DNA from 4 places in the Micromonospora sp. DT15 genome. Region 2 is predicted to be linked to each of the others. Evidence: riboswitches for the same ligand, from Rfam matches in the RefSeq annotation. Region 2 holds a riboswitch; each other region holds the start of a gene.

Region 1 (6,898 bases), on a different contig from region 2:
GGAATCTTCCTGGTCACCTGGGTGGTGGCCGCGCAGTGGATCCGCGCCGAGCTGTGGACCACGCTGCTCGCGGTCGCGTACCTGTTGGTGATCACCGCTGCCGCGGACGCGGACGTGCGGGGTCGGCGCTCGCCGTGGCGGTCCCGGCCGCTGGTCTGGCTCGGTGAGGTCTCGTTCGCCTTCTACCTGGTGCACGTGCTGGTGATGACGACCGTGCTGCGGTGGAGCGGAACCTGGGGGATCGGCTTCGGAGGCTGGCGTGGCCCGGCCGTGGTGCTCGGTTTCCTGGCGGCGAACCTGATCCTCGCCGGGTTGCTGCACCGCTTCGTCGAAACCCCGATGATGCGTCGGCTCGCGCCGCGCCGCGCGGCCCGTCCAGCACCCGTCCCCCGTCAACGCCCGGCCGGCGACGACGACGCGCGAGACCCCGCGAGCATCGCCCGCGGCGAGGTCGACGGACCTGCCGGCGAGGCCGGTCAGGCCGGCGGTCGATCAACCTACGTCGACCTGCGCTGACGGCGTCCACCCTGGTCAAAGGGGTCGGCGCGGCGTGATCCGACACGCCCGTGGTCGATGCGCACGGGTTGGCGCGAGGCGTAGCGTGGGGACGTGCTTCCGGTCGCGTTCACCTGTCCGCTGTGGTGGGTGGCGCGCTGGGCGACTCGGGTGCTGACCAGCCTCGCCGTCGTCGCGGCCCTGGCGCTCGGCGCAGGCCCGGCCACGGCCGCCACGTCGACGCCCGGCACGGGGCCCACGTCGAGCGTGGTGCCGACCACTGTCGCCGGCTCGCTGGCGGCCTCCTGCCGACACGCCGCGCCAACGGGGTCAACCGTCATCAACGCCGGCCGTGCGCAGGGCGACGATGGTGCCGACGCCATCGGGTCGGGGGCACACGGCGCGGCCCGTCCGGCCCCGGCGAAGGCCACCGAGGAGTCGGTCCCGACCTGGTCGGTCGACTCGCCGGTGGCGCTCCCCGGCGATCAGGGCACCAGCGCGGCCGGCGTGCTGCCGGCCAGCGCGGCCGAATCTGACCGGCTGCCCCTCGTCCACAGTGCGAGCGGTCGGGCTTCCCGGGCCCCACCCGGGCGCTGAGCCACCGGGACGACCGTCCCGCCGCCGCGCCCTGTCGACCCACCCGCTCCCTGACCCGCCGACCCCGTGCCCGCCGTGGCCCGCTGGTCGGCGCGGCTTTCCATCGCACTGCTCTCTCTCCCCGAGGTGCCGACCATGGAGACCGTCGTCTTCTACCAGTTCGTGACCGAGGTGCCGCGGGCCGCCGCCATCTGGTCGACGCTGTTCCTGCTGACCCTGGGCCTGCTCACCGTGCTGGCCGCCCGCCCCGAACGGGCTCGGCCGACCGGCGACCCGGTCCCGGCCGGGCCCACCGCCCAGGAGTTGGCCGCCGCCGAGGCCGTCGACAGGCGCCGCTACGCCGAGGAGGTGGCCGTTGCCGCGGCCCGCGCGGCCACCACCGCCAAGCGGCGGCGTGCCGCCTGGCTGACCGCTCAGGAACAGCTGGAGCAGGCCTGGATCGGGTACGACGAGGCGGACGCCGCCGCGCGTCGCTTCGCTGGCGCGGGGGCACTGCCCACCCCGCAGACCCCGCACACCCCCGCCGAGTACGCCGCCCGGGAACGCTATCTGCACCGGGCGGCGATGGCGGCGTACTGGCGGGGCGACCTGACCATGGCGCAGCTCGGCGACGTGTTCGGGCACCGGCGCGGCTGGGATCCCCGGCGACACCCGGTCGAGCAGGAGGTGCTGATCAGCCGGGTGATCCGGGATGCGCGGTCGACCGACTACCAGGTGGCCGCCGACCGTGAGCGGGTCGCCTGGCGCGACGCGGAGTTGGCCGCCGAGTCGGCTCGTGCCCTCGCCGAGGAGGCGTACGCGGCGGCGGCCCGGCTCCGTCCGAGCGTGGCCCCCGCGCGCCGCACGGTCGCCGGGGCGTTGCGTCCCGCCGTCGTGGCACTGTGGCGCCCGGCCCGGGTGGGTTGAGCCCAATCCGTTATGTGAGGCCGGTCACCCAATCGGGAAATGGGACGTCCGACGCGATCGACGGGATTGTTCCCGCGATTGTGGCCGCGTTCTTTACGGCCTGTCCGGTTGTCGCCCGTAGGCGTCGCCGTAACTGGTTGTCCCATCGAGTCACATCATCGGCATTACGCGCAGAAATTGTGGCGCCAATTGGGGTTTACGCAGGTGAACCTGGCTTGGCAGGGCGTTGGGACGCCAGTAGTGTCGTCCCGTCCGGTGCGGTAACCGATCGCAAGACGCGACGCCGCATCGACCCGCTTAATCGTGATCAACGAACCGGGGACCCACCAGTAAGTCCGGGGTGAATCCGCGAGCCACGGCCCGCGGTAGGGCGTCTTCCCGCCCGAATCCGTCAGCTAACCCGGTAGGCGGTGTCGGAAGGAGTCCCATCCTCGTGCAGCACCTTTCCACCCCTCGGTTGTTCCCTCGCCTCCACGGCGCGGCGGTGCACCCGCTCATTCGTCGCGTGACGGTGAGCTGACCCCCGGGTCATCGCCTTTCCCGCCCGGCCGATCCGGGCGTTCCCCTGAGCGGTTCACACCCGCGGACCACTGTCCGCGCGCTGGCGCCTGCCCGAATACCGGTCCGGCCCCGGTGTGCCGCTCTCCCCCCGATCCGTGGAGGACCCCGTGAAGCACACCCTGCAGCGCCAGCTCCGTCGCCTCGCCACCGAGCGCCCGTACCAGATCGTCGCCGCCTCCGCCGCAGCCCTCGCGATCGCCACCACCACCGGCGCCCTGCTCACCACTGCCGACGACGCCCCGGCCGGCCAGCGCACCGCGACCACCGTCGCCGAGATGCGCAGCGACGTCGCCGCCTCCCGCAGTGAGGCTCGGGACGCGTCCCCCTCGGCCAGCGCCGCGCCGACCACGGCCGCCCCGGCCACCAGCGCCGCGTCGCCCGCCGCCAAGGCCAAGAGCAACCCCGACCTCACCCGTAAGCCGACGCCGCCGAAGCCCCCCGCGACGAAGGTGCTCGACTACGACTACGAGGCGCAGAACACCTACTACAACTGCGGCCCGGCGGCCACCCGGAACGCGCTCAGCGCCGCCGGCATCGACCGCACCCAGGAAGAGCTCGGCGCCGAACTGGGCACCACCGAGATGGGAACCAACTCGGCCGAGGACACCACCCGGGTGCTCAACGCCGAGGTGAAGGGCTCCCCGTACCGGACCCGGATGTTCCCCGGCGCGCCCAGCCCGGCCCAGATGGACCGGCTCCAGGCCGACGTGGTGAAGGCCGTCACCGACGGCCGGGGCGTGGTGGCCAACGTCGTCGGGGACGCGGTCGACACCGACGGCGGGTGGCACTCCTACGGCGGTGGGCACTACATCGCCGTGGTGGGCTACAAGGACAACGGTCGCACCGTGCGGATCGCCGACTCGGCGAACCCGGCCGACCCGTCGTACTGGATCACCACGATCGACCTGGCCAACTGGATCACCAGCCGGGGCTACTCCGCCTGACCCGGGCACCCTGACCGCCGCGGGCGCCGTCTCCCACAAGGGGCCGCGCCCGCGGCGTTTGTCCGCCCGGCCCGCCATCGACGGCCCTCGTACCCGACCGTGAACCGTGGGAGACTGCGGCCGTGGTGGATGAAACGGGTGGTCACACCGGCCGCGGGCCGGTCCTGCTGCTGCTGCACGGCATGGGAACGACCGGGGACGTGTGGTTGCCCTGGGCCCCGTACCTTGAGCAGCACTGGCCCGGGCGGTGGCTGGCACCGGACCTCGCCGGCCACGGCTGGGCGTCGCCGCTGCCGTCGTACTCCTTCGCGGGCTTCGCTCAGCAGATCGCGCGGGCCCTCGTCCCCGACGACCGGCTGGTCGTGCTCGGGCACTCGCTGGGTGGGGTGGTCGGCCTGGCGCTGGCCGCCCGCGATGCCGGAACGCCGGTGGACGCCGTGGTCGGGCTGGGCATCAAGGCACTCTGGTCACCCGCCGAGCTGAGCCGCGCCGCCGAGCTCGCCGCCCGACCGGTGAGCTGGTTCGCCACCCGCACCGAGGCGGCTCGCCGCTACCTGCGGGTCGCCGGGCTCACCGGTCTGGTCCCGCCGGACCACCCGGTGGTGGAAGCCGGGCTGCGCCAGGTCGACGGCCGGTGGCGCCTCGCCATGGACCCGGCCGCCTTCGCCGTCGGCGAGCCCGATCTGGCCGCGCTGCTGGCGGCGACCGACGTGCCGGTGGTGCTGGCGCGCGGGGAGAACGACCCGATGGTCACCGACGAACAGCTCAAGGAGTATGGCGTACCGGTCGCCACGCTGCCCGGTCTCGGACACAACGCGCATGTGGAGGACCCGGCGGCGGTGCTGGCGCTGCTGGATCCTTACCGCTGAGCGGCTATGCCGGTGCGGTCGCGGTGAGCGCCTCGGCCGGTGCCAGCTCCCGGCGGGCGGCGGCCAGGAACGCCTCGGCGTACGACTCGGCCGGGAAGTCACCCAGGTAGCGGCGGCGGGTGGCCCAGCGGGCCTCGGCCAGCGGGTCGGTGTCCAGCAGTGCGGTCAGCACGTCGTCCAGGTTGGACATGTCCCGACGCAGCACGTAACCCGACCCGGCCAGCGGGAACCGCTCCACGAACCGGTCGCCCTCGTCGCCCATGTCGGTGACCGCGTACGGCTTGCCGGAGTAGAGGAAGTCCGAGATCACTCCGGACACGTCGGAGACCAGCGCGTCGGCGGAGTTGACGCACTCGGTCAGGCTCAGCTCCCGAGCCGCCGCGCCGACCACGTGCTGGCGGCCGGTGCGGGCCCGGTCGGCGACGAGCAGTTCGGTCAGGCGGCCCAGTTGCCGGGCCGATGCCGGGTTCTGCGTGGTGTACGGGTGGGCTCGCAGGATCACCGTCGCGCCGCGTTCCAACAGTCGACGCAGCAGGCTTTCGGCCACCGGTAGCGAGCAGTAGTCGGCGTCGGCGTGGTGCCCGGTCCAGGTCGGCGTGTAGAGCACCGTCGGGTGCGCCAACCCTCTTGCGGGCTCCGGGCGCACCTCGATCGACTCGACCTGTGGACGACCCACCACCACGAACTTGTCGGCCGGGATCTGCACTCCGGCGCGGGCGTACCTGTCGATCGCCGCCTGCCCGGCCACGAAGATCCGGTCGAAGATCCCCGACACCGGGTTGGCGCTCGGCGCCTTGTCGCTGTCGCCGTGGTGCAGCTGGATGTGGGTGAGCTGGGTGAAGCGGACGCAGTGGCTGTTCTTCGCACCGTGGTTGACGTAGAACGCCGCCCGTAGGCTCGGCACCAACGCCTGGTCCATCGCCCCCAGGGTGGGGCAGTAGACCACCGGCGCGTCGGTGGCCGCCGCGATCGGGGCCAGGAACTCCGGCTCACGCAGCACGACCAGGAACGGTCGGCCGATCCGTTCCAGGTACGGCAGCCACATGGTGACCTGGTATTCCGAGCCCGGAGGCGCGGAGAAGTAGAGCAGGAACTCCGGCTGGTGCCGGCGCAGCGCGGCGGCCACCGGCCCGCCACCGGCGCGTGGCCGGAACCGTCGCCGGGCCAGGTCCAGCGCGACCGCACCGGCGCCCGCCCCGACCAGCAGGCTGGCGGCCAGGGCCACACCGGCCGGCAGGGCGAGCGCGGCGGCGAGCGCCAGGGCGGCGAGCAGCCCGAGCAGGGCCGTGCCGAGCCGGTCGGCGATCAGCGGCGTCCAGGCGCGTACCGGCAGGTTGGCCGTCCGGATCTCCAGACCGCCGGCGGTGCGCAGCGGCCCCACCAGCAGCACCAGACCCAGCAGGACCAGCCCGGTGGCGACCAGCGCGAGGTTGAGCCCGTCGTCCAGCCGCCGGGAGTAACCGACCAGGATCGCCGCGGCGATCAACGCGGTCTCCGCCACCAGGTCGGCGCCGGGCCGGATCCGCTGCTCGGCGGCCGAGGCGGCCAGCGCGGCGACTGCCAACGCCAGCCCCCAGCCGGTGGCGCCGGTCAAAGCCAGCACGACGAAGGCCAGCACGGCCAACCCGGTGGTCAGGCACCGGGCGGCCAGCTTTCGGACCAGGTCGCCGCGCATGTCGCTCCGTTCGTGGTTCGGCAGCCGTCGGCGTCAGTTGGCGGACGTCGCGCCGGCCGGTGCCTCGACCCGACCCGGCCCGGACTGCGCCGGCACGGTCGGCGTGGGCCCGTCACCGGGTGCCCGGCGTACGTCGATCACCTGACCGGTCAGGTCGGAGATCAGCACGTCCAGCGACGACTGGGCGACGGCCTCAGCGGCGAGCAGGGTGTGCTCCGGCTCCTCGCCGAAGGCCCGCGTCCGCATCGGGGTGGCGGTGCGCTCCGGGTTGATGCAGTTGACGCGGACGCCCATGTCGGCCCACTCGTCGGCGAGCGCCTGGGTGAGGTTGACCAGGGCGGCCTTGGTGGCCGAGTAGAGCGCGTAGCGGGCCCGGCCCCGGGTGTAGGAGCTGGAGGTGTAGAGCAGCAACTGGCCCTTGGTCTGCTGGAGGTACGGGAGGGCCTGGCGGGCGATGGTCACCGGGCCGACGAAGTTGACCTGGAGCAGCCGGTCCATGGTCTCCTCGTCCATCTCGGCGAGGGCGCCCTTCTCCAGGATGCCGGCGGTGACCACCACGTGGTCGATCCGGCCGGTGGCCTGGAAGGCGGTCGTCAGCGCGGCCTCGACGTCCTCGGCCCGCTCCACGTGGGTGCCCGTGCTGGAACGGCTGAACGGGAAGACCTGGGCGCCGTAGCGACGGGCCAGCTCGGTCAACTCGTGGCCGATGCCGTAGCTGCCGCCGAACACCACGATGGTCCGGCCGGTCAGCTCCTCGCTGTAGCTGCGGTGGTCGGTCAGCCGGGGAGCCTGCGCGGCGGCGAGCTGGAAGAGCTTGTCCGCGAGGTGCACGTCGACCGGGTGGGTGACCT
Region 2 (6,898 bases):
CGCGGCGGGTCGGGTCCGGGGCCGTACCCTTCTGCGGTTGGCCCGCGCGGTTTCCACCGCCTGCCGGCGACCTCTGAAGGAGCGTGCGTTGACCGACCAGACCGGCCTGGAGCAGGAGATCGCCGTCGAGCAACGACACCTGGACCGGGTGTACGCCCGACTGGCCGAGCTGCGGCAGTCGGCCGTCCGCGCCGAGCGTGACGGCTACCGGATGGCCCGGGTGGGCACGCACGGCGCCCTGGTCGAGCGCGACGCGATGGTCTTCCACGCCGCGCAGCGGCGGCACACCCTGGACGCCGAGCACGAGGGGCTGGTCTTCGGCCGACTGGACCTGCGCGACCGTCAGGTGCTGCACGTCGGGCGCCTGGGGATCCGCGACGAGAACGCCGTCACACTTGTCGTCGACTGGCGCGCGCCGGCCGCCGCCGCGTTCTACCAGGCCACCCCGGCGCAGCCGCTGGACGTGGTGCGGCGCCGCACCATCCAGTCCCGCGCCGAGCGGGTCACCCGGATCGAGGACGACCTGCTGGACCCGACGGCCGCCCCGGAAGGGATGACCATCGTCGGTGACGGCGCGTTGCTGGCCACCCTGTCCAAGGCCACCGGCCGGGGCATGCGCGACATCGTGGCGACCATCCAGCGGGAGCAGGACGAGGCGATCCGCTCGCCGGGTTCCGGGGTGACGATCGTCGCGGGCGGCCCCGGCACCGGCAAGACCGCTGTCGCCCTGCACCGGGCCGCGTTCCTGCTCTACTCCGACCGCAGCCGCTACGCCGGCGGCGGCATCCTGGTGGTCGGCCCGTCGTCGGTGTTCGTCGAGTACATCGGCTCCGTGCTTCCGTCGCTCGGTGAGGACACCGCGACCCTGCACTCGCTGGGCACCCTCTTCCCGGGGATGACAGCCACCCGCCCCGACCCGCCCGAGGTGGCGGCGGTGAAGGGCTCGCTGCGGATGCGCCGGGTGCTGGAGCGGGCGGCCCGCGACGCGGTGCCGGGCGGCCCGGGTGAGCTGCGGCTGCTCTACCGGGGCACGCTGCTGCGGTTGGACCGGGTCGCGCTGGACCGGGTCCGGGACCGTGCGCTGCAACGCGGCGCACGGCGCAACGAGGTGCGCCGGGCCGGTTTCGACGGGGTGTTCGCCGCGCTCTGGGCGCAGGCCCGTGAGCTGAGCAGCGGTCGGCTGCCGGAGCAACCGGCCTTCGAGGCGGAGATCGCCGAGCGGTCTGAGTTCCGGGAGTTCCTCAAGGCGTGGTGGCCTCGGCTGCACCCCCGGCACGTGCTCGGCTGGCTGGCGCAGCCGGACCGGCTGCGCCGGTACGCCGGTGGGATCCTCTCCTCGGCGGAGATCCGGCTGCTCAACGCCGCATACCAGAACCTGGACTCGGCCGGGCTGACCATCGCCGACGTGGCACTGCTGGACGAGCTGGACGCGCTGCTCGGCAAGCCCGCGCAGCCGGCCCGCGCGCGACGCGACCCGTTCCAGCTCGCCGGCGGCGTCCGTGAGCTCAGCACCCTCGGTGAACGGCAACGGGCGGCCCGCGCGGCGGCCCGGGAGCGCCCCGAGGACTACCGGGACTACGCGCACGTGGTGGTGGACGAGGCGCAGGACGTCTCGCCGATGCAGTGGCGGATGATCGGTCGACGCGGCCGACTGGCCTCCTGGACCGTGGTGGGCGACCCCGCGCAGACCGCGTGGACCGGCGATCCGGAGGAGCTGACCCGGGCCCGCGACCAGGCGCTGGGCCGGCGTAAGCGACACGACTTCACGCTCACCACCAACTACCGCAACTCGGCGGAGATCTTCGCGGTGGCGGCGGCGGAGATCCGGCGGCTCTACCCGGACCTTCCGCTGCCGACCGCCGTCCGCTCCACCGGGGTCGAGCCGGTGGAGCTGGTGGTGCCCGCGACGGGCTTGGAGACCGCGACCGTGGAGGCCGCCGCCGGCCTGCTGGCCGAGGTGGAGGGCACGGTCGGGGTCATCACGCCGGTCCCTCGCCGGGACGAGGTCGCCGGTTGGCTGGGCGCGCTCGGCGCGCCCAGGTTGCAGGTGGTGACCAGCCTGGAAGCCAAGGGCATGGAGTACGACGGGGTGGTGCTGGTCGCCCCGAGCGAGATCCGGGCGGATCCGGGCGCCGGGGTGCGCACCCTGTACGTGGCGCTCTCCCGGGCCACCCAGCGTCTCACCACCATCGACCCGACCGGCTGACGTGTGCGGACTGCCGCCAGCGGCACGCCCCGCCCGTACACTTGCACACATAGCGATGTGAGCATACATTTGACCGGGTCCCGACCAGCGGCGGAAGGTGGTTCTCGTGGGCGCAGGTCATGACCACCACCATGGGTCCGTTGCCAATGCCGCACACCAGCACCGGGGTCGACTCTGGGCGGCCTTCGGATTGCTCGCCACCCTGATGGTGGTCGAAGCGGTGGTCGCACTGCACACCGGCTCGCTCGCCCTGCTCTCCGACGCCGGGCACATGTTCACCGACGTGCTCGGCATCGGGATGGCGCTCGCCGCCATCACGGCGACCCGGCGGGCCACCGGCGACCCGCAGCGCACCTTCGGGCTCTACCGGCTCGAGGTGCTCGCCGCGCTGGCCAACGCCGTCCTGCTCTCCGGCGTCGCGATCTACGTGGTGGTCGAGGCGATCCGCCGCTTCGGTGACCCGCATGAGGTCATCGCCGGTCCGATGCTCGCGGTGGCCGTGCTCGGCCTGCTCGCGAACATCGCCGCGTTCGCGCTGCTGCGCGCCGGAGCCCGGGAGAGCATCAACCTCCAGGGCGCCTACCTGGAGGTGCTCGGTGACCTGCTCGGCTCGGTCGGCGTCATCGGCGCGGCGCTGCTCATCACCGTCACCGACTGGTGGTGGGCCGACCCTCTGGTCGCGGTCGCCATCGGCGTGTTCATCCTGCCGCGCACCTGGCGGCTGGCCCGCGCCGCCATCCGCATCCTGGTGCAGGCCGCCCCGGAGCACCTCCAGGTGACCGCCGTGCACGACCGGCTCGCCGCCGTCCCCGGTGTCGTCGAGGTGCACGACCTGCACGTCTGGACGCTCACCTCGGGCATGGAGGTGGCCTCCGCCCACCTGACCATGGCACCGGGCGCGGAGGTCGGCGCGGTGCTCACCGCGGCACGTACGGCCCTGCACGACGACTTCCGCATCGAACACGCGACATTGCAGATCGAGCCCGGCGCCGCTTCTGGAGCCTGCGGCTCCATCGAATGGTGACCGGTTCGTCGATTTCCGTGGTGACGCACGCACCGTCCGTCACATCGGCTGCAGCGGCCCCACCCGCACCGGTAGGCTCGGTCCCGGCCGTCACCAGGCGGCGCCCTCCCGGCGCCGGTGGCGGTCGCCGCCTAATCGCCCAACTGGGCGAACCGGGGAACCATGTTCCTGGGGTGTATCCGCGTCAGCGGTAGGGATCTTCCGTCCCGAACCCGTCAGCTAACCCGGTCGGCGGCTGACGGAAGGACATGCGCAGTGGCACCAGCACGACCACCCGCCGCCCGACTGGCGGCCCTGATCGTCGCGATGTTCGCCCTCGGCGTCGCGCTTCCGGCCGGCACCGCCTCGGCCGCTCCCCCGACCGGCCTGCGAGCCGCCGCACCCGACTCCGACGAGGAGGGCGGCACCCCGGCGTTGCGAGCCCAGCTCGATGCGGCCAGCAAGGGTTACCTGGACGCGAAGCGCGCCCTGGACACCTCAGTGCAACGGCAGAAGCAGCTCGGCACCCAGTTGAAGACCATTGAGGTCGAGATCGACCAGCGCAACGGCAAGGTCGGCGAGATCGCCGAGGTCGCCTACCGCACCGGCCGGCTGGGTGCGGTGTCGGCGCTGCTCAACAGCAACACCCCGGAAGGCTTCATGGACCGGGCGGCCGCGCTGGACGCGGTGGCGGCCAACGAGGACCGGGTGCTGCGCGACCTGCTGGACACCAAGGACAAGGCCAACCGCACCCGGGTCGCCCTGGACGGCGAGATCAACGAACAGCGCAAGCAGGTCGCGGTGATGGCCAAGCGCAAGGAGCAGGCCGAACGGGCCCTGAGTGTGGCCACCACGCCCAAGCCGCAGACCACCGCCGACGCCGGCTCCAACCGGGGCACCTCCAGCGCCAACGCGAAGGCCGCACCGCGCAACTCCGACGGCTCCTGGCCCTCCGAGTCGTGCAGCGTCAACGACCCCACGCCGGCCAACGGCTGCATCACCCCGCGCACCCTGCACGCGCTCAACCAGGCCAAGGCCGCGGGATTCACCCGGTACGTCTCGTGCCACCGCCCCAGCGGCTCGGGTGAACACCCGAAGGGCCGGGCCTGCGACTTCGCGGCGCAGAAGAACGGCTTCGGCGGCGACGCCACCGGCGGCGACAAGACGTACGGCAACAACCTGGCCGCGTACTTCATCCGCAACGCGGACCGGCTCGCCGTGCTCTACGTGATCTGGTACAGGCAGATCTGGCTGCCCAGCAGCGGGTGGAAGTCGTACAGCGGGGCGGGCGGCGACCCGTCCAGCGACCACACCAACCACGTACACCTGTCGGTCTACTGACCCACGCGTCGTGATGCCTGTGAGCCAGTGATGGCTCACAGGCATCATGTGTGTCCGGGGGCGGGGCTACGTCACCGGGCGTACCCCTGATGTCGTCGCTCGTCGGACGACCCGGCGGTGGCCGGCGGGCAGCATCGCGGTATGCCTCGGATCCGACCCACCACCCGCAAGGCGCTGCTCACCCTGCACCTCGTCACCTCGCTGGGCTGGCTCGGCGCCGACCTGGTGCTGCTCACCCTCGGCGTCGCCGTGCAGCGGGGTGCCGACCCGGCGGTGGTCTATCCGGTCACGGCCCTGGTCGGCACGGTGCTGTTCGCGCCGCTGAGCGTCCTGGTGTGGCTGATCGGAGTCGCCAGCTCGCTGCTCACCCCGTGGGGCCTGCTGCGCCACCGCTGGGTGCTGGTCAAGCTCGTGCTCACCACGGTGATGGTCGGGCTGGTGCTGTTCCTGCTCACCCCGAATCTGCGTCACGCCGGAGCGGTCGGCGCCGCCCTGCCCGCCCGCGATCGCGCCGACCTGGTCATCGCGCCGGCGGTGTCGACCAGCCTGATGGTCATCGCGACAGTGCTCTCCACCTACAAGCCGTGGGGCCGACGTCCCACCACCCGCCCGACCCACAAGAGCGCGCCAACCCCGATCTAACGCGCCCGCCCCGCCCTACGCGCCCGCGATCTTGCACTTACTGCGCCGACATATGGGTTCATCCCACTGATATCGACAGCTGAAACTGCAAGATCGGCGCGCCAGGGGCGCCGACGGGCTCGGCCCCGGGGCGGGTCGGGACGCGGGTCAGGGGTTAGGGGGCGGGGTGTTGTTGGTGCGGTCCAGGGCCGCGCCCAGCCGGGTGGCCAGGGCGAGGTGAGCGGCCTGGGCCTGGCGGAACGCGTAGCGGAACAGGGGCCTCGGCGCGGTCAGGGTGATCTCGACGTCGACGCGGGTCAGGCCGTCCGGCTCGGCGCGTAGTCGGGTGTGGTTTCGCACAGTGGTGGCCGGCCACTGGCGGGCCACCATGACGATCTCGTCGGCCTCGCTGATCAGCACGTCCGCGTGGTAGGTGGTCCGGAAGCGCAGCGGACCGGCCGCCAACCGGTCGTTGATCGTGTAGCTGGCCTGGGCGCCGGGCCGGGGCGGTACCCGGCGAACCCGCACGATCAGCGGATGCAGCTCGCCCTGCCGGGTCAGGTCGCTGAGCAACGCTGCCGCCTCGGCGGGTGAGCACCGCGCCTGGACGGTGTAGCTGAAGGTATCGCTGCTGAGCACACCGTCTCCCGCCGTCGTCTGGTCGCCCGATCGTCCCGTACCGATGTCTGGCTGGCAACGCCCCAGGGACCCTCAGCGCCGTGCCGGACCGGGCCGATGCGACGACCTGCCACCACCTGCGCCATTAAGGTCGGTTAGTACGGAATCTTCCGAAGGTGCCGGAGGGCGGCCAGCATGAACGGCGACGACCGATGAGTGGGCACGTGATGGTCTTCGCGCCCACCCCACAGCTGACGGTGATGGTGGACCAGCCCAACGACCACCCCGAGCTGCATCTGCACCCCGGCGGGCAGGGCGTCTGGCAGGCCCGGATGGTGCTCTCCCTCGGAGTCCACGTGGTGCTCTGCGCCGCCCTCGGCGGTGAGATCGGCCAGGTGCTGGAGCCACTGCTGGTCAGCGAGGGTGTGGACCTCAAGGTGGTGGTCCGTGACTCCGGCAGCGGCGGGTACGTGCACGATCGCCGCGACGGCTCCCGGCAGGAGATCGCCGACGTGCCCGGACAGCCGCTGAGCCGGCACGAGATCGACGAGCTGTACAACCTTGCCCTCGGCGAGGGCTTGCGGGCCTCGGTGAGCATCCTCAGTGGGCCGAACGAACCGTGGCTCGTACCGGCCGACCTGTACCGACGCTTTGCCGCCGACCTCGGCGCGAACGGTGCTCGGGTGGTGGTCGACCTCTCCGGCGATCACCTCGCTTCGGTGCTGGAGAGCGGGGTGTTCTTCCTCAAGGTCAGTCACGAGGAGTTGATCCGCGACGGCCGCGCCCGCAGCGACGACACCGAGGAGCTGACGCGGGCCATGTACGAGTTGCACGCGGGCGGCGCCGAGACGGTGGTGGTGAGCCGCGCCGACCAGCCGGCGTTGGCGCTCATCGACGGGGAACTGTTCCAGGTCGAGATGCCCCGGCTGGAGGCCGCCGACCCACGCGGCGCGGGCGACTCGATGACGGCCGGAGTGGCCGCCGTCGTGGCCAGGGGCGGCGACATTCGGACCGCCATCCGCACCGGCGCCGCCGCTGGCGCGCTGAACGTGACCCGGCACGGCCTGGGCACCGGGCGGCTGGACTCGATCACCGGGCTGGTGGACCGG
Region 3 (6,898 bases), on a different contig from region 2:
TTGTAGGCGGTCTTGTCGAAGCCCGGCGGTCGTCCGCCGTGGCCCGCGCCGCCTGGATCATCCCGCGCCGACTGGTTGTAGCCTCGGCCGTTATGAGTTGGCTGCCTGACGACTTCGTCCACCCCGTCTACGTGCCCGTGCCCAACACCGCGCTTCACCTGCGGCCGATCCGGGAGGCGGACACCGCGATCGACTACCCCGCCGTGATGGGCTCCCGAGAACGCTTGTGGGAGATCTTCGGCCCGGCCTGGGCTTGGCCCAAGGAGACAATGACCTATGAAGAGGACCGCATCGACTTGCTGCGGCACGAGAAGGAGATAGCCGCGCACCAGTCGTTCAACTACGCGCTGCTGGACGAGGAGGAGACGGTCATCTTTGGCTGCGTCTACATCGACCCGCCCGAGCGCACCGGCTCAGACGGAGAGGTCTCCTGGTGGGTGGTGGACGACCTCGTCGGCGGCGAGGTGGAGCGCGCGCTCGACGCGCTGGTGCCGCAGTGGATCGCCGCCGACTGGCCCTTCCGGCAGCCCCGTTATCTGGGCCGCGACATTACCTGGCAGGACTGGCTCGCGCTGCCGCGCGCCTCGTGACACCGCGCGGCTGCCATCCCGTCTGCCATCGACCCGCCCTCCTGGGAGCGGGCCGCCGCCCGGCCCGCCACGTCAAGCGGACCTTGACGGCCCGTGCGGACGCTGGCGGGTCGGGCGGTGGTCTGCTCGGCTTGCCCGGGTCGATGGCAGGCGGGATGGCCTACCGGGATCGGGCACGTAACGGGCACGCCAAGCCGAAGAAGTGACCGGAACGAATGAGGCCCAGGTCGGGAACATGTCCTGACCTGGGCCTTGATCGTGGAGCGGGTGACGGGAATCGAACCCGCACTGTCAGCTTGGGAAGCTGATGTTCTGCCATTGAACTACACCCGCAAGCGGCACCACTGTACCCGAGTCATCGAGCCCATGCACCCAGGCACCCCCGGTGACCGCAGGTGTCCGCGGACCGTGCCGCCCGGGTCGGCCGGGTTGATCCACTCGGCTTCCTGGAAGTCGGGGCATCCGCAGCGCCGGGATACCGCGGTTTCGCCGAAGTCGAGTGGATCATGCGGGAGTGGCGGCTCGCCGGGTGTGGCGGGCGTACGCATCGGTGCCGGCTCCGTCACCACGGAGCCGGCACCGATGATCTTCCGGTGGTGTGGTCAGGCGGCCGTGCACTGCACGTCACGGCTGAGGAGGGTCGGGCGCGTCTGCGGGACGGCGAGGGGCGCTGCCACCGCCGACTGGGCGTTTGGGTCGAGCCAGACCCGAACGGCCGGCCGGCTCGGCCCGAGACCCGGAATGCCCGCGATGTGCTGCTCGCGGCGGGTGAGCATGGCCACGTCGACGGTGAACTCGAAGAGCCGCCAGTCGACCTGCGGCTCGGCCCGGGCGCTCTGCGCCAGCTGCGCCACCCGGATCGGATCGGTCACCGGGCGGGCGTGACCCGCCACGTACGCCTCGTCGTCGCTCTCCTCCGCAGGGAACGAGTGCAGCGCGTAACGGCCGTCACGTTCGAGGTCGCGGCGCTTGGGCGAGTCGATGATGAAGCAGAACAGCCCCTCGGCGGTGATGACCGGGGAGACCGGATGGACGCGGGGCCCGCCGTCGGCACGGACCGTGGCCAGATAGCCGAAGCCCGGCCCGTACTGCTGAAGGAGAACGCGGATCCCGTCGGCGAGTCGGGGCTCGTCGGCGGCGAATTCGGACCAGGAAGCCATGTGGGCATTCTATCGAACAAATGTACGAGTAGCGACCTCGACGCGCTGGTCCGGCACCGAATCCGGCCACTTCCGGCAACGCGGCTATGGTGGTCCGATGCTGCTCTCCGACCGTGACCTGGTCTCCGAGATCAAGGCCGGCACGCTGGGCTTGGAGCCGTTCGAGCCCACCCTGGTCCAACCCTCCAGCATCGACGTCCGACTCGACCGGCTGTTCCGGGTCTTCAACAACCACCTCTACACCCACATCGATCCGGCCATGCAGCAGGACGACCTGACCTCGGCGGTCGAGGTCCCCGACGGCGAGCCGTTCGTGCTGCACCCGGGGGAGTTCGTGCTCGCCTCGACGCTGGAGGTCATCTCGCTGGGTGACCAGCTCGCCGGCCGACTGGAGGGCAAGAGCTCCCTGGGCCGGCTCGGGCTGCTCACGCACTCCACCGCCGGTTTCATCGACCCGGGCTTCTCCGGCCACGTGACGCTGGAACTCTCGAACGTGGCGAACCTGCCGATCACCCTCTGGCCGGGCATGAAGATCGGGCAGCTCTGCATCTTCCGGCTCTCCTCGCCAGCCGAGCACCCGTACGGCTCGGTGGTCTACGGCTCGCGCTACCAGGGCCAGCGGGGGCCGACACCCAGCCGCGCCTGGCAGCACTGGCGCACCTGGCCCACCCGCTAGGACCAGAACGACGAGGGCCCGCCGCGAGGAGATCGCGACGGGCCCCTTCGGTCACACTGGGTCAGCCTGGACGGCCATAGCTGTGGATCGGGCCGTCGTCGACCTTCTTCATCTTGACCGGTTGACCGGCCTGCGAGGCGTGCACCACCCAGCCACCGCCGACGTACATGCCGACGTGGTGGATGTCGCTGTAGTAGAAGACCAGGTCGCCGGGGCGCAGGTCACCCTTGCTGACGTTCTTGGTGACCCGGCTCTGCGCGGCGGCGTTGTGCGGCAGCGACACGCCGGCCTTCGCCCAGGCGGCCAGCATGAGCCCGGAGCAGTCGTACGAGTTCGGACCCTCGGCACCCCAGACGTAGGGCTTGCCGATCTGCGCGCAGGCGAACTTGACCGCGGTGCCCGCGGCACCGCCGGGGTAGCTACCCGGGCAGGGCGCCGGGCGCAGCGGACCGCCGCCGCCGCTGCCGTACACCTTCAGGCGCAGCTTCTGCAGGCGTTCGATCTCGTCGTTGATCTGCTTCTTCTTCGCCGCCAGCTGGGCTTCCGTGCGGGTCAGCTGGGCCACCATCTCGTCCAGTGGCGCCTTCTGCGCGGCCAGTTGGTCGCGCAGGTCGGCCACCTGGCGGACGTCCTTCTGCTGGTCGTGCGCGAAGCGGTCGAGCATTTCGAGCTGGCCGACCACCTCGCTGGGCGACCGGCTGCCCAGCATCGCGTTGACGGTCGAGACGTTCTCACCCATGTAGGCGCGTACGGCAAGGGCGCTGACCTTGTCCATCGCGGCGTCGACCTGGCGCTCGAGCGGAGTGATCCGGGCGGCCAGCGCGTCTGCCTGCTTGCGCTTCGCGGCGAGGTCGATGCGGGTGGCGTTGTGCCGTTCGATGACCGGTTCGAGCTTGTTCCAGTCGGCGTCGATCTGGCGCTCGATCTCGGCGACGGAGGGGTCGGCGTGGGCCGGCGTGGCACTACCGGTCAGAACGACGGCGACGCCGGCCAGCGCGGCGAGTGCGGTGGTGAAGCGGGACCAGCGTGGGCGCGGCACTATCGACGCCGGGCCGGCTGATGCCGACCGCTCGGACGACGGCCGCGGGGCATGGAGTGCCACCGGGGTTCCGTACTCCTTCTTCCTGACCGCCTACCGGGTTAGCTGACGGGTTCGGGCGGGAAGTCGGCGCCCTACCGCAGTGGCTGCGGATTCACCCCGAGGGACCTGGGTCCCCGGTTCGCTCGGAAACGACTCGGCGGTGTCGGTCCGTTACCGCCCGGGGTGGGCGGAGCTGCTGTCGGGCCGACAAATGACCAGAGTAGAGACGCCCGTTACCGATCCGCAACCCGTGCGGCCGTGACACTCCGTACGGATTGGACGAGGTCACTGACCGTGTGTGAAGAATTCTTTCCGTGCACTTCGATAGATGGAAAGGTATTGACGCGATCTCCCGGACGGCGCGATGGTGACCTGACCTCACTCCGCGAGAATCTAGGGGGTTCGATGCACCATCCAACCCTGTCGACAGGCTGGCGCGCGCTGCTCGCCGCCACCCTGGTCGCCGCCGCGACCACGGTGCCACTCTCCGTCGGCCCGGCCGCCGCCGCGCCCACCACCGACCGCCAACAGCAGTACGCCGACGCGGCCACCGAGTACGGCGTACCGGCCGTCGTGCTGCTCGGCGTCTCCTACCTGGAGTCCCGTTGGGACACCAACGCCGGCACACCGAGCACCAGTGGCGGCTACGGCCCGATGCACCTCACCGACGTGCGGCACGTGGCCGCCCTACCCGGACGCGGTCACCACAACGCCGGCGCCGAGGACCCACGCGGTGACGGCTCCCGGCCGGCCCGGGTGCCCGCGCCCCGACCGGTCGAGGCACCCGCCCCGTCCACCGCCGCGTTGCAGACCGTCGACGCCGCCGCCGCGCTGACCGGTGCCGCCCCCGAGGCACTGCGTACCGACGCGGGCCTCAACATCCGGGGTGGGGCCGCGCTGCTGAGCGCGTACCAGAGGGATCTGGGCGCGACGGTCGGCGCGGACACCGACCCGGCGGCCTGGTACGGCGCGGTGGCCCGCTACTCGGGCGCGGACAGCGCCGACGCCGCGGCGGCCTTCGCCGACGAGGTCTTCACCACCATCGGCGCGGGCGAAGCCCGGGTGACCGACGACGGCCAGCGGATCACCCTGCCGGCCCGCACGGTACGGCCCGAACGTTCCTGGCTGGACCGGCTGGGCCTGCGCCGGCTGGCCCGCCCGGACGGGGTGGAATGCCCCCGCACCATCTCCTGCGAATGGATCCCGGCGCCCTACCAGGCGTTCGGCGAGGGGGACTACGGCAACCACGACCTCTCCGACCGGCCCGCGCGGCAGAAGATCGAGTACATCGTCATCCACGACACCGAGGCGAGTTGGGCCACCACCCTGCAACTTGTCCAGGACCCAACCTACGTGAGCTGGCACTACTCGCTGCGCTCGGTCGACGGGCACATCGCCCAGCACGTCAAGACGAAGGACGTCGGCTGGCACGCCGGCAACTGGTACGTCAACGCGAAGTCGATCGGGTTGGAACACGAGGGCTTCGCGGCGCAGGGCACCTGGTACACCGAGGCGATGTACCGGACCTCGGCGAAGCTGGTCCGGCACCTGGCGCTGCGGCTGGGCATCCCACTGGACCGCCAACACATCATCGGCCACGACAACGTGCCCGGCACCATCCCCTCGACAGTGCGGGGAATGCACTGGGATCCGGGCCCCTACTGGGACTGGACGCACTACTTCGACCTGCTGCACGCCCCTCGACTGGACACCGGCACCCCGGCCACCGGGCTGGTCCGGATCGACCCGGACTACACCACCAACCAGCCGGCGTTCACCGACTGCGTCACGGTGGGCGTGCCCTGCGCTCCGCGCGGTTCCTCGTCGGTGGTGCTGCGCAGCGCGCCGTCCGCTGACGCGCCGCTGGTCAACGACATCGCGCTCCGCCCGGACGGCAGCCCGAACACGATGGCGGTGTCGGACCACGGGGCCCGGGCGTCCGCCGGGCAGACGTACGCGCTGGCCGGCCGGCAGGGCGACTGGACGGCGATCTGGTACCTCGGGCAGCGGGCCTGGTTCCACAACCCGGCGTCCGCGCCGACCGCCAGTTGGACCGTCGGAGTCGTGGCGACGCCGAAGCCCGGAAGAGCCACCGTTCCGGTCTACGGACGGGCGTACCCGGAGCAGTCCGCGTACCCGGACGGGGTGCCCTACCAGGCGATCACGCCGCTCCAGTACACGCTGGCCGCCGGGCAGCGGTACTCCGTCGGCGCGGTGCTGGCCGGCGAGTACTACCGGGCCAGCACGTTCGACGGCTCCTCACCCGGCGACTGGACGGTCATTCGCGGCAAGAACCGGTACGCGCAGATCCAGTTCGGCCACCGGATCATGTACGTCGACCTCGCCGACGTGCAGCTGTTGCCCTCCCCGGTGGGGGCACCCCGCTGAGAACCACGACGGCCCCCGGTCGGTGACCGGGGGCCGTCGTGTCGCGCGAGGTGGATCAGCCAGGTCTGCGGAACCCGGCGACGGGCATGGTGGTGATGCTGGACACCTGCACCGGCTTGCCGGCGCGTGGCGCGTGCACCATCTGGTTGTTACCCAGATACAGCCCGACATGACTCAGGCCGGAGAAGAAGAACACCAGGTCACCGGGGCGGGCGTCGGCGCGCGAGATGGCCTTGCCCTCGTTCCACTGGTCACCGGTGTGGTGCGTCAGGTAGATCCCGGCCGCCTTGTAGGCGTACTGGGTCAGCCCCGAGCAGTCGAACGAGTTCGGCCCGGTGGCACCCCAGACGTACGGCTTGCCGACCTTGCCGCAGGCGGTCTTGATCGCGGTGCGGGCCGCCGCACTGAACACGCCGTTGATGGTCGGGCAGGCCGCCGTCTTGACGGTGGTCTTGGGCATCGACGCCTCGAGCTGCTTGATCTCGGCGTCGATCTGCTTCTTCTTGGCCGCCAGATCATTCTGCTGCTTGGTCTGGGTGACGATCAGCGCGTCCAGCTTCTGCTTCTCACCGTCGTACTTGGCCCGCACGGCCAGCACGCCCTCGACCTCCTTGCGCTCCTGCGAAGCGAGCCGGTCGAGGATGGTGAGCTGCTCGGTGAGCGTGTCCGGCTTGGCGCTGACCAGCAGCGCACCGATGTCGTGTGACGGACCGGAGATGTAGTAGCGGGAGGCGAGGTCGCCGACCCGGTTGAGCGCCAGCTCGCTCTGCAGCGCCAGCGGCTCGATCTTCTTCTGCAGGTTCGCCGACTTCTGCCGGTTGACCTTCAGCTGCGCCCGGACCTTGTTGTACTGCTCGATGGTGGGCTCCAACTGCTCCCACTTCTTGTCGATCTGCGCCTCGATCTCGTCGACCGTGGGCGCGGCATGTGCCGGCGCGGTCAGCAGACCGGCGCCGACCGCCGCCGCGGCGACCAGGATCAGCACCCGGTGCGCGACGCGACG
Region 4 (6,898 bases), on a different contig from region 2:
TCGTGCCGGCTCTCGGCGACCGGGGCGGGGTCGACGACCCGGCCGATCCCGTAGGCGGCGCCGAAGACCGCCGCCAGGCCGACGGCGAACCCGGCCAGTTTCGTCACGGTACGCACGCCGGCCCGCCGATCACGCGTCGACGAGGTCGTAACCGGCCTCGTCGACGGCGGCCCGGACGACGGCGGTGTCCAGCGGCTGGTCGCTGCTGACGGTGACCCGGCCGGCGGCGAGGTCGACCTGGACGTCACGCACACCCGCGATGGCGCCGACCTCAGCGCTCACCGCGCTGACGCAGTGCCCGCAGGTCATGCCCTGCACCTGGTACGTCGTGTCGACCATTGGATCGTCTCCTTCGTGGTACCGGTACCCGGTGGGGGTATCCCAACAGAACCGACCGTACCATACCCCCTGGGGGTACGCTATCCTGGTCGGTATGACCGCACCCACCCCGATCCGCGGATACACCGCCAGCAAGGACCAGCTGCTCGCGCGGCTCCGCCGCGTCGAGGGGCAGGTCCGGGGCATCGAGAAGATGGTCGACGACGACCGCTACTGCATCGACGTGCTCACCCAGATCTCCGCCATCCAGGCCGCCCTCGACAAGGTGGCCCTCGGGCTGCTCGACGGGCACGCCCGGCACTGCATGCACGAGGGCGCCGCCGATGGTCGGGCCGACGAGATGGCCACCGAGATGATGGCGGCGGTCGGCCGGCTCATGAAGCGCGGCTGACCGCGCTCAGTCCGGCGCGGGATCGAGACGGACCCGGCGCAGCAACTGAGCGTTGAGCGCCACCACGATCGTCGACGCCGACATCAGCACCGCGGCCACCGCCGGGCTCAACGCCACACCCGCCCAGGCCAGCACCCCGGCGGCCAGCGGCAGCGCCACCACGTTGTAGCCGGCCGCCCAGGCCAGGTTCTGTCGCATCTTCCGGTACGACGCCCGGGACAGCCGGACCACGGCCCCCACCCCGCGCGGGTCCGAGGATGCCAGCACCACCCCGGCGGACTCGATGGCCACATCGGTGCCCGCGCCGATCGCGATGCCCACGTCCGCCCGGGCCAGCGCCGGCGCGTCGTTCACCCCGTCACCGACCATCGCCACCACCAACCCCCGCCGCTGGAGCTCGGCCACCCGATCGTCCTTCTCCGCCGGCAGCACCTCGGCGAAGACCTCGTCGACGCCGGGCCGGAAGCCGAGGTCGGCGGCGACCGCCTCGGCCACCGGCCGGGCATCACCGGTGATCATGGCGATGGTCCGGACACCCTCGGCTCGCAACTCGTCGACAGCGCGCCGGGCCTCCGGACGCACCTCGTCGGTCAACGCGAACGCACCGAGCACGGCGTCGGGCAGCCGCACCAGGTGCAACACCGCGGCACCCCGCGCCGACCACCGCCCGGTCGCGGCCTCCAGCTCCGCCGGGAGCGAAAGGCCCAGCTCGCGCAGCAGCGCCGGCCCGCCCACCGCGTACTCCGTACCGTCGATTGTCGCCTTCACACCGCGGCCCGGCAGCGACCGGAACCCGGTTGCCCGGGCCGGGCCGCCGCGGCCGGCCGCCGCCACTATCGCCCGGGCCAACGGATGTTCGCTCTCCGACTCGACACCGGCCGCGATCCGCAGCACCTCGTTCCGCTCGACGCCGGACGCCGTCGCCAGGTCGGTCACCCCGTGCTCGCCCCGGGTCAACGTGCCGGTCTTGTCGAAGAGCACCGCGCCGACGGTCCGCATCCGCTCCAGGGCCAGCCGGTCCTTGACCAGAATCCCGGACCGTGCGGCGAGCGCGGTGGAGAGCGCGACGACCAGCGGGATGGCGAGACCCAGCGCGTGCGGGCAGGCGATCACCAGGACGGTCACCGCGCGGACCACCGCCTCGTCGGGCTGACCGAGCGCGGTCCAGACCAGCACGGTCAGCACGGCGGTCCCGGTGGCCAGGTAGAACAGCGCGGCGGCGAACCGGTCGGCCAACAGTTGGGCCCGTCCACCGGAGGCCTGGGCCTGCGCGACCATCCGCTGGATGCCGGCGAGGGCGGTCTGCTCACCCAACGCCTCGACGCGCACCCGGATCGCCGAGTCGGTGGCGACGGTGCCGGCCACCACCCGGTCGCCAGTCGACCGGGCGACCGGCCGCGACTCCCCCGTGATCATCGACTCGTCCAGCTCGGCGCCGCCCTCGACGACACGGCCGTCCGCCGGTACCCGACCCCCCGGCCGGACCAGCACCACGTCGCCGATCCGCAGACCGGTCACCGGCACGGCCTCGACCCGCCCGTCCGCCGCCACCCGTTCGGCCTCGTCCGGCAACAGCGCGGCCAGCGCCGCCAGCGCTCCCCGGGCCTGTCCGATGGCCTTCATCTCCTGCCAGTGCCCGAGCAGCATGATGGTGACCAGCGCGGCCAACTCCCACCAGAAGTCCAGGTCGAAGACGCCGACGCTGGTCGCCAGGGACGCGGCGTATGCGACGGTGATCGCCATCGCGACCAGCAGCATCATCCCGGGCGCCCGGTCCCGGACCTCCCGAACCGCGCCGACCAGGAACGGCCAACCGCCCCACCAGAACACCACCGAGCCGAGCACCGGGCCCACCCAGCCCTGACCGGGGACGACGTCCCCGCTCAGGCCCAGCCGACCCGACACGAGATGACTCGTCAGCACCACCGGGATGGTCAATACCAGGCAGACCCAGAACCGACGGCGAAACATCGCCGGATCGTGTCCGGCGTGCTTGTCGTGTCCGGCGTGCTTGTCGTGCGGCACGGGTTCGGCGTGTCGCGGTCGGTCGGGGTCGGGCGGTGACGGAGCGGGCATGGCTCCAACATGCCGCCCCGGAGACCGCCGCGCGAGCGGTTCGGCCGCCCGACACTCCGCCACGACCTGCAACCCCCGGAAGGGCTGGCTAGCATCTCCCCCGATGGCCCTCCGAATGCCGCTGCACAGTCGGGCACCGGCGCCGCCACGTCGTGGCGGTGCCCCCAGCCGACCGGGCCGAGCACTGACCGTCCGTGATCAAGCGGTCGTCAGGCAGCGATCCGCCCCGCCGTCCGCCGCGTTTCCACCGCAACGGTGAACCGCCCGGCCCGCTGACCCGTATCCCGCACCGGATCGTTGGGAGTCTCACCTTGGCCGCCGACCACACTCACCCTGCTCCGTCCGCCCCGCCTCGGGTGCGACGGATCCTCGTCGTGACTGTGGTGCCCCTCTTCGTCGCCACCGTGCTGGCCGCGGTGCTGCTCTGGCCGCGCGGCGGGTCACCGCAGACCGATGGTGGTGCGGACGTGCCGCGCTACCCCGGCACTGTCACCCGGGTGGTGAGCGAGCCGTGCCCGCCGGCGCCGTCGGTCCCCGAGGGCACACCGAGGCTCGGCGACGGGCGGTGCGGCACTGTCGACGTGCGGGTGGACGACGGGCCGACCGCCGGCCAGCAGGTACGGACTCCGGTGCCCGACGGGCCCGGCGCACCCCGGGTCGAGGTCGGCGACGAGGTCGTCCTGGTCGAGCTGGCCGACCCGACCGATCCCGCCACCAGCAACTGGAACATCGCCGAACACCAACGCGGCACCCCGATGGTGTGGCTGGCGGTGATCTTCGCGGTCGCGATCGTCGCGTTCGGTCGGTGGCGGGGTCTGGCCGCGCTCGCCGGGCTGGCCGCCAGCTTCGCCATCCTGCTCACCTTCGTGCTGCCGGGCATCAGCGCCGGCAGGTCACCGCTGCTGGTGGCGGTGGTCGGCTCGGCCCTGATCATGTTCGTGGTGCTCTATCTGACCCACGGGGTCACCGCACAGACCTCGGTCGCGGTGCTCGGCACCCTGGGCAGCCTGGTCCTGACCGGCGTGCTCGCCACAATCGCCACGGCCGCGACCCACCTCACCGGCTTCGGCAGCGAGGACGCCACCACCCTGTCGATGTTCCAGGGCGACGTGGACCTGCACGGTCTGCTGCTCGCCGGAATCATCATCGGGTCACTCGGGGTGCTCGACGACGTGACGGTCACCCAGGCGGCCACCGTCACCGAACTGGCGAGCGCCAACCCCGGGCTGACCCGGTTGCAGCTCTACCGTGCCGCCACCCGGGTCGGCCGCGCGCACATCGCCTCCACTGTCAACACCATCGTGCTGGCCTACGCGGGTGCGTCACTGCCCCTACTGCTCCTGCTCACCGCCGACTCGCGGCCGATCGGGCAGATCCTCACCAGTGAGTTCCTCGCGCAGGAGATCGTCCGCAGCGCGGTCGCCACCCTCGGTCTGATCGCCGCCGTGCCGCTGACCACCGGGCTGGCCGCGGTGGTCACCGCCGCCGGGCGCGCCGACGCCTCAGCGCTCACCGACGCCTCAGCCCCCACCGACGCTCCCGCGCCCCGGCCCCAGCCGGACCGCAGCGAGGCGCTGGCCGCACTCAGCTCACCGCGAACGGCCGGCTCCGACGAACCGGACCGGACGCGGACCGCACCCCCACCCGAGGCCACCGACCGGTGGCCGAAGTCGAACAGGAGCACGGATACGGCATGGTGACACTCCTCAGCGTGACCAGATCGGGCATCCACCCTGAGAACCCCGTCACTGGTCACAGAACGCTATGGCGAAATGACGCTTTTGGTCGGCATCCAGGCGTAGCTCAGCCGGTCGACTCTCGGGTAACCTCGCTGCCGGTTACCGATGAAGGCGCGAAGCGGCGCCTGCGGTGCCACCGCCCAATCGCCAACCGGCGAGCCGGGGACCCAGGTACCTGGGGTGAATCCGCATCAGCGGTAGGGGCCACTTCCGCCCCGAACCCGTCAGCTAACCCGGTCGGCGGTCGACGGAAGGGAACATTGTGACGGCACCCCTACGCCGCTGGTTGACACCCGTGGTGGCCGTGATCGCCGCACTGACCGTGTTCGCCGGGCCGTTCCCGGCGCACGCCGCCCCGACGAACCCCACACCGTCCGGGCACGAGGAGGACGGCGAGCCCAAGCTGCTCAACGACGTCATCGAGCAGGCCAACCGTGACTACTCCGCCGCGAAGTCCAAGCTGGACAAATCCAAGAAGCGGCAGAGCGAGTTGGCGGCGGAGGTCAACCGGGCCAAGGCCGACCTGGACGCGTTGGCCCCGCAGGTCGGGCAGATCGCCGCCCAGGCGTACCGGACCGGCCGGATCGGTGCCGTCGCAATGCTGCTGGAGAGCGACGCGCCCGACTCGTTCGTCCAGCGCGCCGGGCTGCTCGACGAGATCAACATGGTCAACGAGAAGAAGCTCTCCGAGGTCAACGAGGTGAAGTCCCGCGCCGAGCAGGCCAAGCTGGCCCTCGACACCGAGGTGCGCGAGCAGCAGAAGCAGACCGCCCTGATGGCGAAGCGCAAGAGCGAGGCCGACAAGGCGCTCTCCCTCGTCGGCGGCAAGGGTTTCACCGGCGGCCTGGTGGATGCCACCTCCAAGGTCGCGAAGATCGGCCCGGGTCGCACGGCCGACGGTGACTGGAAGGCCCAGTCGTGCAGCGAGAACGACCCCACCACCTCCGGCTGCATCACGCCGCGCACGCTGCACGCGTACAAGGAGGTCAAGGCGGCCGGCTTCAACCGGTTCGTCGGCTGCTACCGCCCCGGCGGGCCGTGGGAGCACCCGAAGGGCCGCGCCTGCGACTGGTCGCTACAGAAGAGCGGGTTCTCCCCGTGGCACAACAACGACACCAGGACGTACGGCAACAACGTCGCCGCGTTCCTCATCCGTAACGCCGACCGGCTCGGCATCTACTACGTGATCTGGAACCGGCAGATCTGGTTCCCGGCCACCGGCTGGAGTTCGTACAGCGGGCCGTCGAACCACACCGACCACGTTCACATGTCGCTGCTCTGACCCGCCCGATCTCCGTCGAGGGCCGTTCCGCGTGACGCGGAGCGGCCCTCGTCGCGTCAGACGGTGGCAGGCGCGGCCGGGTCGGTCGAGGCCGGAGTCGTCAACGTCGTGAAGCCGGCCGGCACAGCGGCCACCGGACGTACCGCTCCGGCTGCCAGTCGGTAGGACACGCCCACCACCGCGCACCGCCCCCGCGCCACCTCGTCGGCCAGCACTGGCGACTGCCCGAGCAGCGTCTCGACGGTCTGTGCGATGTGGATGTCGACGATGCCGTCGATGTCGTCCACGCCCTCGGCCGCGGCCCGGCGCAGGCTGGGCAGCACGGCGTCGACCACGGCGCGCAGATGGCCACTCGGCGCGGTACCGGTCGCGGCGGACTCCCGGGCGGCCTGCACCGCACCGCAGGAGTCGTGACCGAGCACCACCACCAGCGGGGTGCCGAGCACTGTCACCGCGTACTCGACGCTGCCGAGCACCTCGGGGCCGGCGGTGTGCCCGGCGGTGCGAACCACGAACAGGTCGCCCAGGCCTCGGTCGAAGATGATCTCGGCAGCCAGTCGCGAGTCCGAGCAGCCGACGATCACCGCGAACGGGTGTTGCCCGTCGGCCACCGCGGCCCGGTGCCCGGCATCCTGGTTGGGGTGGCGTGGGGCGCCATCGACGAAACGCCGGTTGCCGGCGACCAGTTCGGCGTACGCCCGGGTCGGCTCACTGAGCGCGGTGGCCCCGTCGGTGGTCCGCTGCGGACCCGGCTGACCGCCGGAGCTCCCGGTATGACTCATCCCGCACCTCGTCTCGACGCATCTGACCTGGTCAAACCGGCTTTCCGCCGGGCGGGCGGCGGGCGCTGGCTCGTGCTCCACCGTCACACGCACCGTAAGATGCGTCAAGGTATGCGTGATTTAGATTTCATACGTTGACTCCGGCCACACCCTGGGCAACCTTCCCGGGGCGGGGCGGACCAGACTCTCGCGAGGGCAGACGGACATCCGAAAGGGCGGTCACACGATGGCGAGCACGGTGACAGGCGACACCGGCAGTGGGCGGAACTGGACGTTCCTCACCAATCAC

The links. A riboswitch is a leader RNA that binds a small molecule or an ion and turns the genes downstream of it on or off. The one in region 2 is predicted to bind cyclic di-AMP.
Region 1: it holds a riboswitch for cyclic di-AMP, as region 2 does, so the genes downstream of both, ACLQ3F_RS16410 (C39 family peptidase) here and ACLQ3F_RS10305 (coiled-coil domain-containing protein) in region 2, are expected to answer to the same signal.
Region 3: it holds a riboswitch for cyclic di-AMP, as region 2 does, so the genes downstream of both, ACLQ3F_RS18455 (NlpC/P60 family protein) here and ACLQ3F_RS10305 (coiled-coil domain-containing protein) in region 2, are expected to answer to the same signal.
Region 4: it holds a riboswitch for cyclic di-AMP, as region 2 does, so the genes downstream of both, ACLQ3F_RS16910 (coiled-coil domain-containing protein) here and ACLQ3F_RS10305 (coiled-coil domain-containing protein) in region 2, are expected to answer to the same signal.

What each region holds. Positions count from the first base shown of each region.
Region 1 covers NZ_JBNCKJ010000006.1:384,843-391,740, reverse strand. Annotated here, with positions in the region: gene ACLQ3F_RS16425 (acyltransferase family protein) at 1-516, shown strand, start outside; gene ACLQ3F_RS16420 (hypothetical protein) at 610-1,092, shown strand; gene ACLQ3F_RS16415 (hypothetical protein) at 1,228-1,998, shown strand; cyclic di-AMP (ydaO/yuaA leader) riboswitch at 2,283-2,423, shown strand; gene ACLQ3F_RS16410 (C39 family peptidase) at 2,655-3,503, shown strand; gene ACLQ3F_RS16405 (alpha/beta fold hydrolase) at 3,626-4,372, shown strand; gene ACLQ3F_RS16400 (CDP-glycerol glycerophosphotransferase family protein) at 4,377-6,047, opposite strand; gene ACLQ3F_RS16395 (D-ribitol-5-phosphate cytidylyltransferase) at 6,081-6,898, opposite strand, start outside.
Region 2 covers NZ_JBNCKJ010000004.1:13,351-20,248, reverse strand. Annotated here, with positions in the region: gene ACLQ3F_RS10315 (HelD family protein) at 89-2,206, shown strand; gene ACLQ3F_RS10310 (cation diffusion facilitator family transporter) at 2,313-3,230, shown strand; cyclic di-AMP (ydaO/yuaA leader) riboswitch at 3,349-3,480, shown strand; gene ACLQ3F_RS10305 (coiled-coil domain-containing protein) at 3,486-4,550, shown strand; gene ACLQ3F_RS10300 (hypothetical protein) at 4,692-5,192, shown strand; gene ACLQ3F_RS10295 (SRPBCC family protein) at 5,340-5,810, opposite strand; gene ACLQ3F_RS10290 (1-phosphofructokinase family hexose kinase) at 6,002-6,898, shown strand, end outside.
Region 3 covers NZ_JBNCKJ010000008.1:2,667-9,564, reverse strand. Annotated here, with positions in the region: gene ACLQ3F_RS18475 (N-acetyltransferase) at 93-590, shown strand; tRNA gene ACLQ3F_RS18470 (tRNA-Gly) at 850-923, opposite strand; gene ACLQ3F_RS18465 (pyridoxamine 5'-phosphate oxidase family protein) at 1,193-1,750, opposite strand; gene dcd (dCTP deaminase) at 1,848-2,426, shown strand; gene ACLQ3F_RS18455 (NlpC/P60 family protein) at 2,488-3,528, opposite strand; cyclic di-AMP (ydaO/yuaA leader) riboswitch at 3,542-3,677, opposite strand; gene ACLQ3F_RS18450 (N-acetylmuramoyl-L-alanine amidase) at 3,913-5,895, shown strand; gene ACLQ3F_RS18445 (NlpC/P60 family protein) at 5,951-6,898, opposite strand, start outside.
Region 4 covers NZ_JBNCKJ010000007.1:79,675-86,572, reverse strand. Annotated here, with positions in the region: gene ACLQ3F_RS16935 (hypothetical protein) at 1-116, opposite strand, end outside; gene ACLQ3F_RS16930 (heavy-metal-associated domain-containing protein) at 130-339, opposite strand; gene ACLQ3F_RS16925 (metal-sensitive transcriptional regulator) at 434-730, shown strand; gene ACLQ3F_RS16920 (copper-translocating P-type ATPase) at 737-2,701, opposite strand; gene ACLQ3F_RS16915 (YibE/F family protein) at 3,118-4,506, shown strand; cyclic di-AMP (ydaO/yuaA leader) riboswitch at 4,673-4,803, shown strand; gene ACLQ3F_RS16910 (coiled-coil domain-containing protein) at 4,808-5,827, shown strand; gene ACLQ3F_RS16905 (carbonic anhydrase) at 5,884-6,609, opposite strand; gene ACLQ3F_RS16900 (helix-turn-helix transcriptional regulator) at 6,836-6,898, shown strand, end outside.